DNA from 3 places in the Streptomyces sp. NPDC127595 genome. Region 3 is predicted to be linked to each of the others. Evidence: riboswitches for the same ligand, from Rfam matches in the RefSeq annotation. Region 3 holds a riboswitch; each other region holds the start of a gene.

Region 1 (4,471 bases), on a different contig from region 3:
GACCGCGCTCGCCGAGGTTCCGGCCGCCGCGGCCGGAAAGCCCAAGGGGCACGACGTCTCCTCGCACCAGAAGAACGTCGACTGGCAGAGCGCCAGGTCGAAGGGCGCCCAGTTCGTCTACGTCAAGGCGACCGAGTCCCACACCTATCGCAATCCGTACTTCGGCCAGCAGTACAACGGGGCGCGCGATGTGGGCATCATCCACGGCGCCTACCACTTCGCCCTGCCGGACAAGTCGTCCGGGACCGCCCAGGCCGCGCACTTCGTGCGCAACGGCGGCGGCTGGAGCGGGGACGGCTGGACGCTGCCGCCCGCGCTCGACATCGAGTACAACCCGTACGGCAAGAACAAGTGCTACGGCCTGACCAAAGCCAAGATGGTGAGCTGGATCAAGGCCTTCAGCGACGAGGTCAAGCGGCAGACCGGACGCCGTCCGGTGATCTACACGACCACGCACTGGTGGAACACCTGCACCGGCAGCAGCCGCGCCTTCGGCGCGAACCACTCCCTGTGGCTCGCGCGCTACGACTCGGCGACCGCGGGCACCCTGCCGGCCGGCTGGTCCTTCTGGACCTTCTGGCAGTACGACAACAGCGGCAGCCTGCCGGGTGACCAGAATCTCTTCAACGGATCCACGGCCCAGCTCAAGAAGCTCGCGAAGGGCTAGCACCGGCCACGGAACCCGGCATTCCGCCTTGGTTCGAGACATCGGGCCGGCCCCGGAGTCGCCCCTCCGGCGCATTCGGAGGGGCGACTCAAGGAAGAGACACTCGAATGCCCGTCTACGTTCATCTTCCGTTCATTCAGGCTACCTACGGTCCTCGTGCCACTGACGTCCAACAGAAGCCTGGGTTAATGGAACACATCACGCTCCTCCTCGGAATCGTGATCGTCACCGCTCTCGTGTTTGATTTCACGAACGGTTTCCACGACACCGCCAATGCGATGGCGACGACCATTTCCACCGGCGCTCTGAGACCGAAGACGGCGGTGGCCATGTCCGCCGTGCTGAATCTCGTCGGGGCGTTCCTCTCCGTGGAGGTCGCCAAGACGATCTCCGGCGGGATCATCAACGAAGAGGGCATACGCACCGAAGTGATCTTCGCGGCGCTCGTCGGCGCCATCCTCTGGAATCTGCTGACCTGGCTTCTGGGTCTGCCCTCCAGTTCCTCCCACGCACTCTTCGGCGGCCTCATCGGCGCCGCGGTCATGTCGGCCGGCTGGTCGGCGGTGAACGGCTCGACCGTCGTCACCAAGGTGCTGCTCCCCGCGATCGCCGCACCCGTCGTGGCCGGACTCGCCGCGATGCTGGCCACCCGGCTGACGTACCGGATCGGCAGCCGTGCCGACGAGAAGGCGACCGCCAAGGGCTACCGGGCCGGGCAGATCGCCTCGGCGGGCCTCGTCTCGCTGGCCCACGGTACGAACGACGCGCAGAAGACGATGGGCATCATCACCCTCGCGCTGGTCACCGGCGGTGTGATCGCGCCGGACTCGAACCCTCCCACCTGGGTCATCGTCTCGGCCGGTACGGCCATCGCGCTCGGCACCTACCTGGGCGGCTGGCGCATCATCCGCACCATGGGCAAGGGCCTCACCGACCTCGCGCCGCCACAGGGCTTCGCCGCCCAGACCAGCGCGGCAACCGTCATCCTGGCCTCCTCCCACCTGGGCTTCTCGCTCTCCACCACGCAGTCCTGCTCCGGCGCCGTGATGGGCTCGGGCCTGGGCCGCAAGGGCGGTGTCGTCCGCTGGTCGACCGCGACCCGCATGTTCATCGCCTGGGGCCTCACGCTCCCGGCGGCGGGCCTGGTCGGCGCGGGCGCCGAGGTCCTCACCAAGCAGGGCACCTGGGGCATCGTCCTGACAGGTGCGCTCCTGGTGGCCGGCGCGGGCACCATCTGGAAGCTGTCGCGCCGCCGGCCGGTGACCATCGACAACGTCAACGAGATCACCGCCGAGCCCTCGGGAGTCGTCACCGCCGCGATCGCCGCGGTCACCCCGCCCCCCGCGGGCCCGCTCGCCGGCGACCTGGCAGGCGACCTGAAAGCCACCATCCCGTCCCCGGACGCGGAGCCCACCTCTCCGGCCACGGTGTAAGGAACGGACAGCATGCACATCGACTGGGCAGCCCTCGGCTCCGTCTTCGGAGTCAGCCTCGTGACCACCGTGGCCCTCGTGGGCCTCTTCACCCTGGGCATCGTCGGCCTCTCCAGGCGCGAGTCGGCCTCGGCACAGGGCGGCTCCGCCGCTCTCGCGGTCACCGGCGCCTACGCCTGCTTCGCGGCGTGCGCGGCGGCGGTGGCGTACGGGATCTATCTGATCGTGGCCTGACGGTCACGTCGGACAAGCGCACGAACAAGGTGGGGCGCGGGACGTGTCAACGTCCCGCGCCCCACCCCTGTGTGGGCCTTCGCACACTCTCCCTCCGCAGGTCAACAGCAAGTTGACGGGTCTTCCAACACCGTGGTGGACTGCCGGAGCCAAGTACGACGGCACGAGAGGAAGCCGGTGCGAATCCGGCGCGGTCCCGCCACTGTGACCGGGGAAGTAGTCCCCGGGAGCCAGGAACTCTCACCGTCGGTCTCTTCGAACCAGGGCGTGGACACCCTGAGTGAGGACATATCGCCATGCGCGGCTGCCCAAGTGCCTTGCGAACGACGGTTGTGCCTGACCTGACGGTCGGCTGAACCGGTGCGTGCCGATCGCGTCTTCGCGTACGGCGCCGCCGCCGGCCTCCTCGGTGACCTGCTGCTCGGCGATCCCCGCCGGGGGCATCCGGTCGCCTCGTTCGGCCGGGCCGCGGGAGCCGTGGAGCGGGTGCTGTGGCGGGACCACCGCGGGTGGGGCGCGCTGCACACCGCCGTGTGTGCGGGCGGTGCCACCGGGCTCGCGGCGCTCGCCAGTCATGCCGTACGTGGATCCCGTACCGCCTCCATCGCGCTGACCGCCGCCGCCACTTGGGCCGTCGTCGGGGGAACCTCCCTCGGCCGGGAGGCCCGGGCGATCGGCAGCGCGCTGGAAGCCGGCGATGTCGAGGTGGCCCGGGAGCGGCTGCCGCATCTGTGCGGGCGGGACCCGCAGGCGCTCGATGCGGACGGCATCGCGCGTGCCGTCGTCGAGTCGGTCGCCGAGAACACCTCCGACGCCGTGGTGGGCGCCCTCGTATGGGGGGCCATCGGCGGTGTGCCCGGGCTTGTCGGGTTCCGTGCCGTGAACACGCTCGACGCGATGGTCGGGCACAAGTCAGCCAGGTACCGGCGCTACGGCTGGGCCTCCGCTCGGCTCGACGATGTCGCGGGCTGGCCGGGGGCGCGGCTCACCGCTGCCCTCGCCACCGCTGCCGGAGATGATCCGCGAGGCGCCGTGCGGGCCTGGCGGGTGGACGCCTGCAAGCATCCGAGCCCCAACGCCGGGCCGGTGGAGGCCTCGTTCGCGGGGGCGCTCGGTGTGCGGCTCGGCGGGACCCTCGCGTACGGCGGAAGGGTCGAGCATCGGCCCGTACTGAACGGCGGGGGGCGTGCCGTGGTGGTCGGTGACATCGAGCGGGCCGTACGGCTGTCCCGGCGCGTGAGTTGGCTCGCGCTGGGCGTGAGCGTCGCCGGGCGGCTTCTCCGGAAGGGGCGTGCCTCGTGAGCGGCGGGCTGCTGGTCGCCGGGACCACCTCCGACGCGGGCAAGAGTGTCGTGACCGCCGGGATCTGCCGGTGGCTTGTGCGGCAGGGCGTCAAGGTCGCGCCCTTCAAGGCGCAGAACATGTCACTGAACTCGTTCGTGACGCGGGAGGGCGCCGAGATCGGGCGGGCACAGGCGATGCAGGCGCAGGCCGCTCGCGTGGAGCCGACCGCGCTCATGAATCCCGTGCTGCTCAAGCCGGGCAGTGACCGGAGCAGTCAGGTCGTCCTCATGGGGAAGCCCGTGGGTGAGATGAGCGCTCGCGGCTACCACGGGGGGCGGCAGGAAGCGCTGCTCGGGACCGTGCTGGAGTGCCTCGCCGAGTTGCGGGGCACGTATGACGCGGTGATCTGTGAGGGGGCGGGGAGTCCTGCCGAGATCAATCTGCGGCGGACGGACATCGTGAACATGGGGATCGCACGGAACGCGCGACTGCCCGTGCTTGTCGTGGGCGACATCGATCGTGGGGGCGTCTTCGCGTCCTTCTTCGGGACCGTCGCGCTGCTGTCGCGCGAGGACCAGGAACTCGTCGCCGGGTTCCTGGTGAACAAGTTCCGCGGGGATGTCTCCCTGCTGGAGCCGGGGCTCGACATGCTCCATGGGCTCACCGGGCGGCCCAGTTACGGCGTGCTGCCCTTCCGGCACGGCCTCGGGATCGACGAGGAGGACGGGATGGCGGTCTCGCTCAGGGGCGCCGTCCGGGAGTCCGCGGTCGCCGCGCCCGTCGGCGCGGACGTGCTGCGGGTCGCCGTCTGCGCGGTCCCCCTGATGTCCAACTTCACGGACGTGGACGCGCT
Region 2 (4,471 bases), on a different contig from region 3:
ACCGAGCTGCTCCCGCACAGCGGCCGGGCACGGCGGATCGGCGTCAGTGGCGTACCGGGCGTGGGCAAGTCGACGTTCATCGACGCCTTCGGCACGATGCTGACCGCGCTCGGACACCGGGTGGCGGTGCTGGCGGTGGACCCTTCCTCCAGCCGTACGGGCGGTTCGATCCTGGGCGACAAGACGAGGATGGAACGCCTGGCCGTCGACCCCGCGGCCTTCATCCGGCCCTCCCCCACCGCCGGCACCCTGGGCGGGGTCGCCAAGGCGACCCGCGAGTCGATCGTGGTGATGGAAGCCGCGGGCTACGACGTGGTGCTGGTGGAGACGGTCGGCGTCGGCCAGTCCGAGACGGCCGTCGCCAACATGGTCGACTCCTTCCTCCTGCTGACCCTCGCCCGCACCGGCGACCAGCTCCAGGGCATCAAGAAGGGCGTCCTCGAACTGGCCGACGTGATCGCCGTCAACAAGGCGGACGGCCCGCACGAACGCGACGCGCAGGCAGCCGCACGGGAGTTGGCAGGCGCGCTCCGGCTCATGCACGGCAGGGACGCTGCCTGGACGCCGCCCGTACTGAGCTGCAGCGCCCGCGAGTCGGCCGGCCTGGACACCGTCTGGGACCGCCTCGAACAGCACCGCACGCTCCTCGACTCGACCGGCAGGCTCGCCGCCAAACGCCGTGACCAGCAGGTCGACTGGACCTGGACGATGGTCCGCGACGAGCTCCTGGGCCGCCTGCACGCCGATCCGGCCGTACGAGCCCTCACACCGGCCCTCGAACAGCAGGTCAGGGACGGCGAGTTGACGGCCACACTCGCCGCCGAACGCATTCTCCGGACCTTCGGCGGCAAGGACTAGCGACGGGCTGGATGAGTTGCTCGCACTCCTGCACGGTCAGGGCGACCGCCTCGCTGCCTCCCAGCGCGGCTGGGGTCGTCCGGCCGCTCGGTTCCTCCGCTCCCCGCCCAGGTGGTCCCCGTCTGATCGGTCCGTTCCGTGGCTCATGGTCCGTGGTCCGATGACGTCCGCGTCCTTGTCGGTATCGGTATCGGTATTGGTATTGGCGGCGGCGATATCGGTGGCGGTTTCCGTGTCAGTGCCCGGGAAACGCGAGAGGGCCCCCGGATGGTTCCGTGGGCCCTGACTCGTTTGACGGGTCTGTCAATTGGGGGCGGCGACCGGTCGTCCCGCTGTCGCCGTCGCAGGCTTGGGATGGAGCAAGCGCTCGGCCAATTCACCGAAGACCAACCCGAAGCCACCCCACAGGGTGATCTGTATGGCCAGCGCCGAGACGCGGAAGCGCCACAGCACGGTGGCCGGGAAGTCGGCCGGCACCTCTTGGATGACGGGCAGGAACGCGTACGCCAGTCCGATCACGACAGCGAAGGCGGCCACCGCCGAGACGGTCGCGTACCAGGTGCCCACCTTCGGGGCGAGCCGCTTCCCCAGGATGGTGGCGGCGACGGCGAGGAGCACGCTGAGCACCATCATCAGCAGGTACAGGGTGGTCCGCTTGCCGATGGTGTCGCCGTTGCCGACCGCGGGCGGGTTGGCCGGGTACTTGAGGAACGGCACGACGTACACGGCGAGCAGCGCGATTCCCGACAGGAGCAGCGCGGTCGCCCGCGGACTGAAACGGCCCACGCGGCCGAGCGCGAAGCAGAAGGCGAGGGCGGCGATGCCGCCGAAGGCCACCCCGTAGATCAGCACACCGGCGGCGAGGCCGGCGGTGGACTGGAGGCTGCGGGAGACGAGTTCGACCTCGTGCTCGTGGCCCGAGGCATGGGCTTCCTCGAAGCTGATCGCGCTGTCGACGCTCGGCTCACCGAGGAAGTAGGCGACGATCAGGGCGAGCACACCGGCGCCGAGGCCGGCGAGCATGCCCCGCACGAGAAGGTTTCTCACTGTTGCGGAGTTCATGAGGTGCGCGGCGTCCTTCGTCAGTGGCAGGGGAAGCCGAGGAGATGGCGGGCGTCGTGGACCCACTCGTGGACTTCCGCGCCGGAGACGACGGAGGTGGCGCCCTGCTCAGCGCCGACGAAGTACAGCAGAACCAGCATCAGGACGCCGAAGAAGACCGCCCAGGGGGCGATGTCCTTGAGCGGCAACTTGGCCGGAATGACAGGGGTGTTGGTTGTCGGCTGGGCGACATGCTGCGCCATGGCAGGGCCTCCTCTGGGAGTTCGCGTCCCATCTCGGTGGTGCACATGACGACGGCCACGGGTCTGACTCAGGGAGCATCTCAGGGGCGTCCCATTTACAGTGGCGCGACCGTGCCGGATTCTCACCGGCTTCCGTCTCGCCGTCGTCGATATCGGACCGACGGTACCGTGTGTCGCGTGCATGGCCAAGACCGCGTCACCTGGCGTGATCTTCCTCTCCTGCCTGGTGACGCGGCCGGTGCGACCCCTGGGTCACCGGTGACGGAACTCGGGCGGTCGCTGTCAACGAAGCGCGCCCATGCCCACGTTCGCGACCGCCGCCTCGAAGGTCAGGCCGTGTTGGTCTCCTCGTGGCGCTGCCGTATGCGCGCGATGACGCGTTCCCGTCCCAGCCTCTTGGCGTCGCGGAGCTTGGAGCGGAGTGGTGGACTTCATCCTGTGGGGCTGGCTGTTGTGGATTCCATTGCTCGCCGCGGAGGGCAAGTCTTCTCCTTAACCCTCGCCGAACCCTCCGCGGACGGATCGCCGCAGCGCCTCCGTGACCAGCACGAAGGCGTCGGCGCCGAGCGACGGGCGGGTTCGCCCGCTACGACGAGCCCGGGGTGGGCCCATGCCGCGCAGTTGCTGGATGGTTCCGCCGAGCTTCGCGCGGAACGGCTCGAGCGTCTCCTCGGGCGCGGTGACGACCCGGCGCGAGCCGACGAGGCACTCGCCCCCGTACACGCCGGCGGTGTCCAATCACGGCAGCCTGTACTTCTCCTCGGGGAAGGTAGCGGGCGTGAGCAGAGACGAACACCAGTGGCCGTTCACCACGTAGCCCGGGCGCCAACCCGTCGAGGTCACGCTCGTCGGTGCCTGCCCCACCGTCGCCGGATAGGGTGCCGGGGACCGGCGCAGAGGGAGAACAAGCAGATGTCTCGGGTCGCGATGTTCTCGGCAGGTTCATGGGGCACGACCATGGCGGCGGTGTTCGCCGACGCCGGCAGCCGAGTCCTCGTGCACGCCCGGCGCTCCGAAGTCGCCGACGCGATCAACACGCGTCACGAGAACCCCGCCTACCTGCCGGGCGTCGTTCTGCCGGACACACTGCGCGCCACCACCGACCCCGCGGAGGCCCTGACCGACGCCGAGCTGGTGATCCTTTCGATCCCCGCCCAGACCCTCCGCGACAACCTCGCCGCCTGGGCCCCCCTCATCGGACCGCACGCCGTGGTGGTCAGCCTCATGAAAGGCGTCGAGACGCACTCGGAGCTGCGTATGAGCCAGGTGATCACCGAGGTCACCGGTATTTCCGACGAGCGCGTCGCGGTCATCTCCGGCCCGAACCTCGCCGGGGAGATCGCCGCCCGCCGGCCCGCCGCCTCCGTCATCGCCTGCCGCGACGAGACCGCCGCCAAGAGCATCCAGGCCGCCTGCCACACCCCCTACTTCAGGCCCTACACGGCCACCGACGTCGTCGGCTGTGAACTCGGCGGTGCCGTCAAGAACGTGATCGCCCTGGCAGTGGGCCTCGCGACCGGCATGGGCCTCGGCGGCAACGCGACAGCGCTGCTCATCACCCGCGGCCTCGCGGAGACCGCCCGCCTCGGAACCGCCCTCGGCGCCGACCCGCTGACGTTCTCCGGGCTAGCCGGCGCGGGCGATCTCATGGCCACGTGCTCGTCGCCGCTGTCCCGCAACAGAACCTTCGGCGAGCACCTGGGCCGGGGCCTCACGGTCGCGGAGGCGACCGTCGCCACCAGCCAGACCGCCGAGGGAGTCAAGTCCTGCCGGGCGATCCTCGACCTGGCCCGCGGCCACGGCGTCGAGATGCCCATCACCGAGGTCGTGGCATCCGTCATCGACGGACACTCCACTGTCGGGGAAGCGGTCGGCGTGCTGATGGCGCGTACGCCCAAAGCCGAGCGGTAGGGCAGTGCGCTCAGCCCGGAAGACCCCAAACGCCCCATACGAAAAGGGCCCCCACAGGCTCTCGCCTGCGAAGACCCTCCGCACCGTCGGGACGACAGGATTTGAACCTGCGACCCCTTGACCCCCAGTCAAGTGCGCTACCAAGCTGCGCCACGTCCCGGTGCGTCCGACCCGCGGTGGACCGCGTGATCGTGCGAACAGAACTTTACCCCACCCGGGGGGCTGCTCCGTTAATGGCGCAGGCGCGCGACAATCGGGGTATGAGCGGGGCATCTGAGGTTCGGCAGGGCGGCGGGCGGGACCGGGACCCGGACGGACGGGCGCGCAATGCCCGGCCGCGTGACGGACTGGGGCGGCCGCTGCCGTACGGCGCGGACGGTGTGGAGCGGCAGCCAGAG
Region 3 (4,471 bases):
CCCGTTCGGGGATCTTCTCGTACGTCACTTTCTGGCCGCAGTTGGTGAGGGTGACGGCCGATGACGCGGGTTTCGACTCCGCTGTCTCGACCTGGGCGCCGCATCCGGTGGCGAGGGTCGCGAGACACACGGCTGCTGCAACGGGCTTGCGCATACGAGGAGTTCCTTTATCGGGCCGAGGGGAGAAGGTCGAAGAGCAACTGCACGGCACCGGTCTCCGGATGGCGCACGGGATGGGCGCGGACCCCGAACACCTCGGCCAACAGCGCCGGTTGGAGCACGTCGTGCGGCGGGCCCGACGCGACGACCCGGCCCCCGTCGATCACGTACAGCAGATCGCAGTGGGCGGCGGCGAGGTTGAGGTCGTGCAGGGCGGCCAGCACGGTCAGGCCACTGCCCCGGACCAGCGACAGCACGTCCAACTGGTGGGCGATGTCGAGGTGGTTGGTCGGCTCGTCCAGGACCAGCACGCGCGGCTGCTGGGTGAGCGCCCGCGCGATCAGGACGCGCTGCTTCTCGCCACCGGAGAGCGCGAGGAAGCCGCGTTCAGCGAGATGCGCGACTCCGGTACGGGCCATGGCGTCGGCGCAGATCGCCCGGTCCTCCTTGGCGGTACGACCCTGATGCGGCAGCCGCCCCATCCCGACCACCTCGGCGACGGTGAAGTCGAACTCGGCGGACGACTCCTGCGGCAGCGCGGCGAGCAGCCGGGCGGCGGCCCGCGGGTCCATCGTGTGCACGTCGTCCCCGTCGAGCCGCACCACCCCGCCCGCCGGCCGCAACGCCCGGTACACGCACCGCAACAGCGTCGACTTGCCGCTCCCGTTGGGCCCGACGAGACCGACGAAGTCCCCACTGCCCACGCTCAGTCGAATGTCGTCCACGAGCCGGACGGCACCGGCGTCGACGGACACGCCCTCCACATCGAGCCGCATCGGTCAGTGCCCTCCGAACGCATAGCCGCCGCGCCGCATCAGCAGCAGGAAGGCGGGCACGCCGACCACGGCGGTGATCACGCCGACCGGCAGCTCCCACGGGGCGAGCAGCAGCCGGGACAGCACATCGGCCCACACCAGCAGGACGGCTCCGGCGAGCGGCGCCACCACCAGTACCCGCCGATGATCGGCGCCGACCAGCATCCGTACGACATGCGGCACCATCAGTCCGACGAACCCGATGGCCCCGCTGACGGCGACCACACATCCGGTCACGCCGGCCGTGACGAGGAACAGCTCCCGGCGCAACCGCCCGGGCGGCACGCCGAGCGCGGCGGCGGTCTCGTCGCCCATGGCGAGGGCGTTCAGCGACTCGGCCCGCCGCAGCAGCCAGGCCCACCCCGCGAGCGCCACCGCGGCGGCCAGCGGCACCTTCTCCCAGGTCGCGCCGCCCAGGCTGCCCAGGAGCCACATCATCGCCGACCGGGCGGCCTCACCGCGGGCCGCGCCGAAGACCATGATGGTGGTGAGGGCCTCGAAGCCGTACGCGAGTGCCGTCCCCGTCAGCACCAGGCGCAGCGGCGTGAGCCCGAGCGGTGATCTGGCCACCGCGTAGACGAGCGCCATGGCGGCCAGCGCCGACCCGAAGGCGGCGACGGACAGCGCCCACACCCCGAGACCGGCGAACAGGCCCAGCAGGATGACGGCGTTGGCGCCCACGGCGGCGCCGGAGGAGATCCCGAGCACGAACGGATCGGCGAGCGCGTTGCGCACCATGGCCTGTACGGCGACGCCGACGGCCGCGAGCCCGGCACCGACGACGGCGGCGAGCACCACACGCGGCAGCCGGATCTCCCAGACGATGGTGTACGGGGCGACGTCACCGGGTTCGATACCGCCGCCGGTCACCCCGGCCCACAGAAACCGCAGTACCCGCCCCCACCCGATCCCCGAAGCGCCCAGCCCGACCCCGCAGAGGAGCGACAGACAGAGCAACAGCGCCAGCCCAACCACCAGCGGCACGACGGGTATTCGGCGCACGGGCGGCGGGTCCTAAGCCTCGGGCCGCCTCGTGAACACAAGCAAGGGATGGGCAGCACAGCCGAACCGTGCGGTCCCCTCTCGCAGTCCGCGGCGAGCGTCATCGGGTCACATGCCACCCCGCGGGTAATCGGGCTCACGCGACGGACCGAAACGGCCTGCCACGCTTACCGTTGCGGGTCAGCGCCGGACTCTCACCGGACTTCCCCCACGGGACGCGCCCCGAGCGTAACAAACGGGCGAAGGCCAAGGACCAAGGGCCGATGCCGGTCTAGGCGCAGGAGGGACACAGTCCGCGGTAGGTGACCTCGACCTCGGAGACCGTGAAGCCGAAGCGCTCCTCCGCCGGGAGGTCGGCCAGTGGATTGCCGGCCGGGTGGACGTCGCGAATGGTGCCGCAGTTGGAACACACCAGGTGCTGGTGGGGGTGGTGGGCGTTCGGGTCGTAGCGCTTGGCGCGGCCGTCGGTGGAGACCTCGAGCACCTCACCGAGGGAGACCAGCTCGCCCAGGGCGTTGTAGACGGTCGCGCGGGAGATCTCCGGCAGTCGCTGTGCCGCGCGGGCGTGCACCTCGTCGGCCGTGAGGTGGACGTGCTCGCCGTCGAGGACCTCCGCAACGACACGTCGCTGGGAGGTCATCCGCCAGCCACGTCCTCGCAGTCGCTCCAGCAGGTCACTCATATCGGTTCACCTATTCAGGTTCAGTGGGATGCCCGGAGTTTACCGGTGGACGTCCGGGTCCCGGTTGGATATGGGCTTGGCCCGCTTCTTGACTTGGACTCGGTCCATCGTAGGATCGGTTCCGGCGATAGCCAAGGGACAGGAAGACTCCAGTACGGCATGAGACAGAGACGTGACGGGACCACCTCGGCTTCGAGGCGATCCATCCCCTCCGGGATGCGCGGTCGCGCGAGCCATATCTCCCTCTCGGTCGTATGTGAGGCCCTCCGCAGGTCGGCGAGGCCGGTCATCCCGACTCCGCCGCCGCCCACCCCAGTCTTCGTACCCCCCGCCCGACCGTTCCACCGCCCGCAGTTCCTGAGCACCGTGATCCGCCAGGTCCGGAAGGATTCCCATGACTGAGAACCACGACGCAATCGTCACAGACGCGAAAACGGAGGGCGGCGGTGGCTGCCCGGTCGCGCACGACCGAGCCCCGCACCCGACCCAGGGCGGCGGAAACCGCCAGTGGTGGCCGGAGCGGCTCAACCTGAAGATCCTTGCGAAGAACCCTGCCGTGTCCAACCCCCTCGGTGAGGACTTCGACTACGCCGCCGCGTTCAAGACCCTCGACCTCGCCGCCGTGAAGGCGGACATCGCCGAGGTGCTGACGGACTCGCAGGAGTGGTGGCCGGCCGACTTCGGGCACTACGGCCCGTTCATGATCCGTATGGCCTGGCACAGCGCGGGCACCTACCGCATCAGCGACGGCCGCGGCGGCGCCGGCGCCGGCCAGCAGCGCTTCGCCCCCCTCAACAGCTGGCCGGACAACGGCAACCTGGACAAGGCCCGCCGTCTGCTGTGGCCGGTCAAGAAGAAGTACGGCCAGAGCATCTCGTGGGCCGACCTCATGATCCTCACGGGCAATGTCGCCCTGGAGTCGATGGGCTTCGAGACCTTCGGCTTCGCCGGCGGCCGCGCGGACGTCTGGGAGCCCGACGAGGACGTCTACTGGGGTCCCGAGACCACCTGGCTCGACGACCAGCGCTACACCGGCGACCGCGAGCTGGAGAACCCGCTCGGCGCCGTCCAGATGGGCCTCATCTACGTCAACCCCGAGGGCCCGAACGGAAACCCGGACCCGCTGGCCGCGGCCCGCGACATCCGTGAGACCTTCCGCCGGATGGCGATGAACGACGAGGAGACGGTCGCCCTGATCGCGGGCGGTCACACCTTCGGCAAGACCCACGGCGCGGGCCCGGCGGACGCCGTCGGCGACGACCCCGAGGCCGCCCCGATCGAGGCGCAGGGCTTCGGCTGGAAGAGCAGCTACGGCACCGGCAAGGGCGGCGACGCGATCACCAGTGGCCTGGAGGTCACCTGGACGCAGACGCCGACCCAGTGGAGCAACTACTTCTTCCAGAACCTGTTCGGCTACGAGTGGGAGCTGACGTCCAGCCCCGCCGGCGCCAACCAGTGGGTCGCGAAGGACGGCGCGGGCGCGGGCACCATCCCCGACGCGCACGACCCGTCGAAGACCAAGGCTCCGACGATGCTGACGACGGACCTCGCGCTCCGCATCGACCCGGCGTACGAGGAGATCTCGCGGCGCTTCTACGAGAACCCCGACCAGTTCGCCGACGCCTTCGCCCGCGCCTGGTTCAAGCTGACCCACCGCGACCTCGGCCCGATCGTGCGCTACCTCGGCTCCGAGGTTCCGTCCGAGACGCTGCTGTGGCAGGACCCGCTCCCCGCGGTGACCCACGAGCTCGTCGACGCCGCGGACATCTCCGCCCTCAAGGCCCAGATCCTCGCCTCGGGTCTGTCGGTCTCC

Evidence for each region. A riboswitch is a leader RNA that binds a small molecule or an ion and turns the genes downstream of it on or off. The one in region 3 is predicted to bind cobalamin.
Region 1: it holds a riboswitch for cobalamin, as region 3 does, so the genes downstream of both, ACFVKT_RS30365 (cobalamin biosynthesis protein) here and ACFVKT_RS17090 (FecCD family ABC transporter permease) in region 3, are expected to answer to the same signal.
Region 2: it holds a riboswitch for cobalamin, as region 3 does, so the genes downstream of both, ACFVKT_RS02165 (CbtB-domain containing protein) here and ACFVKT_RS17090 (FecCD family ABC transporter permease) in region 3, are expected to answer to the same signal.

The regions. Positions count from the first base shown of each region.
Region 1 covers NZ_JBHXWK010000011.1:63,371-67,841, forward strand. The annotation lists gene ACFVKT_RS30350 (lysozyme) at 1-667, shown strand, start outside; gene ACFVKT_RS30355 (anion permease) at 856-2,100, shown strand; gene ACFVKT_RS30360 (hypothetical protein) at 2,113-2,334, shown strand; cobalamin riboswitch at 2,453-2,595, shown strand; gene ACFVKT_RS30365 (cobalamin biosynthesis protein) at 2,695-3,636, shown strand; gene ACFVKT_RS30370 (cobyric acid synthase) at 3,633-4,471, shown strand, end outside.
Region 2 covers NZ_JBHXWK010000001.1:490,116-494,586, reverse strand. The annotation lists gene meaB (methylmalonyl Co-A mutase-associated GTPase MeaB) at 1-858, shown strand, start outside; gene ACFVKT_RS02170 (CbtA family protein) at 1,162-1,920, opposite strand; gene ACFVKT_RS02165 (CbtB-domain containing protein) at 1,941-2,162, opposite strand; cobalamin riboswitch at 2,198-2,339, opposite strand; gene ACFVKT_RS02160 (hypothetical protein) at 2,655-2,900, opposite strand; gene ACFVKT_RS02155 (NAD(P)H-dependent glycerol-3-phosphate dehydrogenase) at 3,075-4,073, shown strand; tRNA gene ACFVKT_RS02150 (tRNA-Pro) at 4,160-4,233, opposite strand; gene ACFVKT_RS02145 (DUF309 domain-containing protein) at 4,334-4,471, shown strand, end outside.
Region 3 covers NZ_JBHXWK010000005.1:4,953-9,423, reverse strand. The annotation lists gene ACFVKT_RS17100 (ABC transporter substrate-binding protein) at 1-154, opposite strand, end outside; gene ACFVKT_RS17095 (ABC transporter ATP-binding protein) at 168-935, opposite strand; gene ACFVKT_RS17090 (FecCD family ABC transporter permease) at 939-1,976, opposite strand; cobalamin riboswitch at 2,080-2,232, opposite strand; gene ACFVKT_RS17085 (Fur family transcriptional regulator) at 2,248-2,658, opposite strand; gene katG (catalase/peroxidase HPI) at 3,053-4,471, shown strand, end outside.